2 regions of the Egbenema bharatensis FJBBOT/2019 genome follow, and region 2 is predicted to be linked to the other one. Evidence: riboswitches for the same ligand, from Rfam matches in the RefSeq annotation. Region 2 holds a riboswitch; the other holds the start of a gene.
What was found. Region 2 has a riboswitch for thiamine pyrophosphate ahead of thiC (phosphomethylpyrimidine synthase ThiC). Riboswitches for the same ligand answer to the same signal wherever they lie in the genome.
Positions count from the first base shown of each region.

Region 1 (2,202 bases), 870 kb from region 2:
AATAGCATCGGCAGGATTGCCAGAAAGGAGAACAAAAACGATCGTTTGACAATGCGATCGGTGCGGCAGGCATAAATCCGTTGCCAGTTGCCCTGATTAAACATTTCAGCAGCTAAGACCGCAATCACCAGAGTTGCGCCAAACTTGATGCCAGGAACATTGCTAAAAGAGAGGAGTTCAGGGGCAGACTGCTGAAGCGGTTGTAGGGCAGTGCTGAATCCACCTAAACCGATTACCGCCACAATTAAGCAGAGCAAGAGTAATGGCACAATCACGACAAACTGAATCGCATCGGTAAAGATCGTGGTGCCCAAGCCGCCGTAGGTAGTGTACACAAAAACAGCCGCAATCACGACCAGAGCTGTCCATCCCAGGGGAACATCAGCCATAATCTGCACTGCTTTAGAAATGGCAGTCAGTTCAGCCGCCAAATAGATAAACATATAGAACACCACAATGCCAAGGGTCAGCATATACATGGCATTACCAAACCGATATAAAACGTACTCATTCAGCGAATGACCATTGGGCATTAGTTGACGAATTCTGGTGCCACACCAGCAAATACGGCCGCTGGGGTTGCCTGTCCAATGCAATAGCCAATGATGCCGACTAATCCACTGGTGGCCCCCACTTCCGGGGGACTAAACAAAATCCATGCGCCCATCGCTGAAGCGACGATCGTAGCAAAGGCCATCCAGGAGCCGAACTGATTGCGGCTCACCATATAGTCTTCCAAATTAGTTGTGTGTTTACTGGCGTGTAATAATCCCAGCAACGCAAATACGCCTGCCGTGACCAGCGTCACCAACAGGGCGATCGCCCCAATTGACATGATGAATCTCCTCCACTCGATGGGTGTCGTTTGGCTAGAGTGCGGATGGCTCGATCTCGAATCAGTTCTCGAATCAACGCTTCCCTGCGCTGGTATTACCCAGTCTCAGGTTCCGAGGGTGTAATCTCAGCCTGGAATTTGCTCAGGCACCCCTAGCTTGAAGCTGATCATACCACTGGCCCTTCCACAAACATCAAGATAGTGGCTTCCTTTAAAGGGAGCATCAAAGGAATCATCCCAATCAAGGACTCAAACCTGGAGAGTGACCCTACAGCCTGCCTGCCAGAACTTGAGCGGCTGTGAGGTTGAGATCTGGGAAGGTGGGGGATTGGATCAAGTCATCGCCTCGAAATTCTGTGGAATCATAAAACCGATGTTCCAGCATGCAGAGCGTAATTTTTGCTTCCAGAGGATCAACGATCCAATATTCGGAGATTTCTAGCAGCCCGTATTCAGAGCGTTTTGAGCGATAATCATCGGTTTTACTGGAGGGACTAACCACTTCAACCACCAAAATCGGTGGCGGCTCATTGAAATTAATGATGGCTTCTCGATCGCTCATCGCTTCCCATTGAGCAGCGGATAAAACAGCGACATCGGGAATGCGGGAAGTATCCCAACTGCGACCACGCGGAGAACGAATACCAACGAGCATTTGCTTGGAAGTCCAGGGGAGTGCTTGATGTCTAATCTGGTCACGAAACTGATCATTAAGAAATTCGGCAATGCTACCATGCCTGCCAGTTCCCAAACCCATCGGCACCAGTTCTCCATCTACTAATTCGTAACGGGTATCTGTACCATCATCGTAGGCAAGATACTCTTCAAACATAAGTTTTTGAGTGGCGATCGTCATAGCATTGGCTCCTGAACGGGTAGCGACTGGCGTTAGCGGTTTGGGTTAGGAAATAATTTAATAACCTGAAATTCTTGTGGGGTGGGCACCTTGCCCGCCCAGTCAGTCAGGTAGAGCATTGTGCAGGTTATGGAATCCATCATCCTTAGCGACTTATGTCTATGTTAAAGACTGCAGCCGATCGCGGAACTCCATCACTGCATCAAACTGGTCGGCAGGTTTGACATAGCGGGTCAACAGCGAAAAATCTAAATTGGGCAGCAGTTCGCTGCTGGCAATCACTTCATAACCCGTTGAGCGCAAATGATAAATCTGAAACTGTCCATTCTGCCACTGCCAGACTTCCGTAACGCCCAAGCCCTGGTAAATATCGAGCTTGTTCACTAATCCACTGCTGAGGACAATTTCGATCGCAATGTCGGGAAATTCCTTCTTCTGTCCCAGACAGTAGCATTCATCCGGTTCCAGTCCCCGCTGCTTCATCGCTCTACGAAAAGTCGCAGAACCAATA
Region 1 is NZ_CP182236.1:2,279,655-2,281,856, forward strand. It holds gene ACM1PF_RS10670 (sodium:solute symporter family transporter) at 1-533, opposite strand, end outside; gene ACM1PF_RS10675 (hypothetical protein) at 533-835, opposite strand; TPP riboswitch at 900-999, opposite strand; gene ACM1PF_RS10680 (Uma2 family endonuclease) at 1,104-1,691, opposite strand; gene ACM1PF_RS10685 (Uma2 family endonuclease) at 1,851-2,202, opposite strand, start outside.
Region 1: another riboswitch for thiamine pyrophosphate. It lies ahead of ACM1PF_RS10675 (hypothetical protein); the one in region 2 lies ahead of thiC (phosphomethylpyrimidine synthase ThiC).

Region 2 (2,202 bases):
GTAGCACAGCATTGCCGTACCGTACCAGCCTGCCATCGCTGCCCCGATCGCCGAGGTGATGTGATCATATCCAGGAGCAATATCCGTCACCAGGGGCCCCAGGACATAGAACGGAGCCTCGGAACACTCCTCCATCTGCTGGCGAACATTGAACTCGATTTGATCCATCGGCACATGACCTGGCCCTTCCACCATCACCTGCACATCAGATTTCCAGGCTGTTCGAGTTAATTCTCCCAACGTTTTTAATTCTGCAAGCTGGGCCGCATCCGAGGCATCGTGCAGGCATCCGGGACGCAGGGAATCTCCCAGGCTGAAGGAAACATCGTACTTCTGGAAGATTTCAATAATGTCGTGAAAGTGGGTGTAAAGCGGATTTTGCTTGTGGTGGTGCAGCATCCAGCGAGCCAGAATTCCGCCGCCGCGAGAGACAATCCCTGTAAGGCGATCGCGCACCAGGGGCAAATGCTCCATCAAAATTCCAGCGTGGATGGTCATGTAGTCCACTCCTTGCTGGGCGTGTTTTTCAATGATGTGCAGAAAATCCTCTGGGGTCAGGTTTTCCACCTTGCCATGCACACTTTCCAATGCCTGATAGATCGGCACAGTCCCAATCGGAACGGGAGAAGCCTGGATAATAGCCGTCCGAATTGCATCCAGATCGCCACCCCCGGTAGACAAATCCATCACCGTGTCGGCACCATACTTCACAGCCAGCCGCAATTTGTCCAGTTCTTGCTCAATGCCCGATGAATTCGGCGATGCCCCAATATTGGCATTCACCTTGCATTTGGCGGCAACCCCGATCGCCATCGGTTCCAGATTGGCATGGTTAATATTAGCTGGAATAATCATCCGTCCCCGCGCCACTTCCTCTCGAATCAAGTCAGGCGAAAGACGCTCTCGCTGCGCCACATGGTGCATTTCCTCAGTGATGACACCCTGCCGCGCATAATGCATTTGGGTCACGTTGGTGCGACCCCGCCGGTTGGCGATCCATGCTGCTCGCATATTCAATTCCTTGTGAGTAAACAGCTTCCCTCCGCCGGTATGAACCGGACTCAGGTTCTAAGGGTGTAATCTCAGCCTGGGAAAACTCAGGCACCCCTAGCTTGCGGATCATCCTAACATTCTTCTTCGGTTCCTGAACCGACGATCCCCATCGCTTTGCCATTCGTAACGATCGCTACTAGTTTGAATGCAAACTCATAACCTAAAACAATCGGCTTTGTTAAGTTGTGTAAACCGACTTGAGTGACTGTCCTCAAATGATTCCAGCCTGATTTCGTTAGCAGAAAAATGTAAAACAAGATTGAAAAACTTTATGAAATATTGCAGATAGTTGATCCCGTTGCTAGAGTGTGCGAGAGGCAATACAAATTCCTCGATGTCAGTTCCCTGATCGGCTGGTGTTACACAAACTGCATAGGCTGGATTAACGACCTATGCGTATGCTGATTGACCTGTTGCAAAACGATGTCACCTGAATCGATCGCTTATGTTCACTGCTCTTTTTTGTCGGTTTAATCCACTCGGCTTAATCGGCTTGCAATCGAAGTGTACATCCGCGATTGAAGCCCGTTTACTGACAGCGTTTATGGAGGATTCCATGCCCACACTCATTTGGATCTGCCAGGCGATCGGCTCTGTTGCCCTGCGAGTTCTCTGTAACCCTTTGCTGATCGTGTTTCTACAGTTTGTTGAAAATAGCCGGAAACGGCTGGGAGGGTTGACCAATGCTTGACGAAATCGGCTCGAAGGCTGTTTAGAACTATCGCAACAACCTGCGAGTGCCCATTGTCAATCTACCCTGTACAACTTAGTGCTCTGTACAACCTGTGAACCGTTGTTGGAATAAAGCATTCATTTCGTTAATTTCGCTATTTACCGTAAATCACGGTCTTGCTGGATCTAAATTCTGAAGAAAGTCAGGCAACTTGTAGAACACAAGAACGATTACCGATAGGATGACGATCGGATTGATGTGGATCAATCGAGGTGTCGATCGTTGGACTGCGGTTGCCTGCTTCATGGCGGGACTTAAGCACCACGTACTTTAACCTCTAGCTCCCCAACTTTGAGGGCAAGTGTGTCAGTCCTGCCCGTCTGAATGGATAGGTGTCAATCTGTTCAGAATCCGTCAGACCCAGTAAGACCTCAACTAGGAGGTTTCTACCGTCATGAATATTCAAGGAAAAACTG
Region 2 is NZ_CP182236.1:3,145,370-3,147,571, forward strand. It holds partial or broken gene thiC (phosphomethylpyrimidine synthase ThiC) at 1-1,011, opposite strand, end outside; TPP riboswitch at 1,021-1,119, opposite strand; gene ACM1PF_RS14565 (hypothetical protein) at 1,610-1,744, shown strand; gene ACM1PF_RS14570 (hypothetical protein) at 1,895-2,032, opposite strand; gene ACM1PF_RS14575 (SDR family NAD(P)-dependent oxidoreductase) at 2,181-2,202, shown strand, end outside.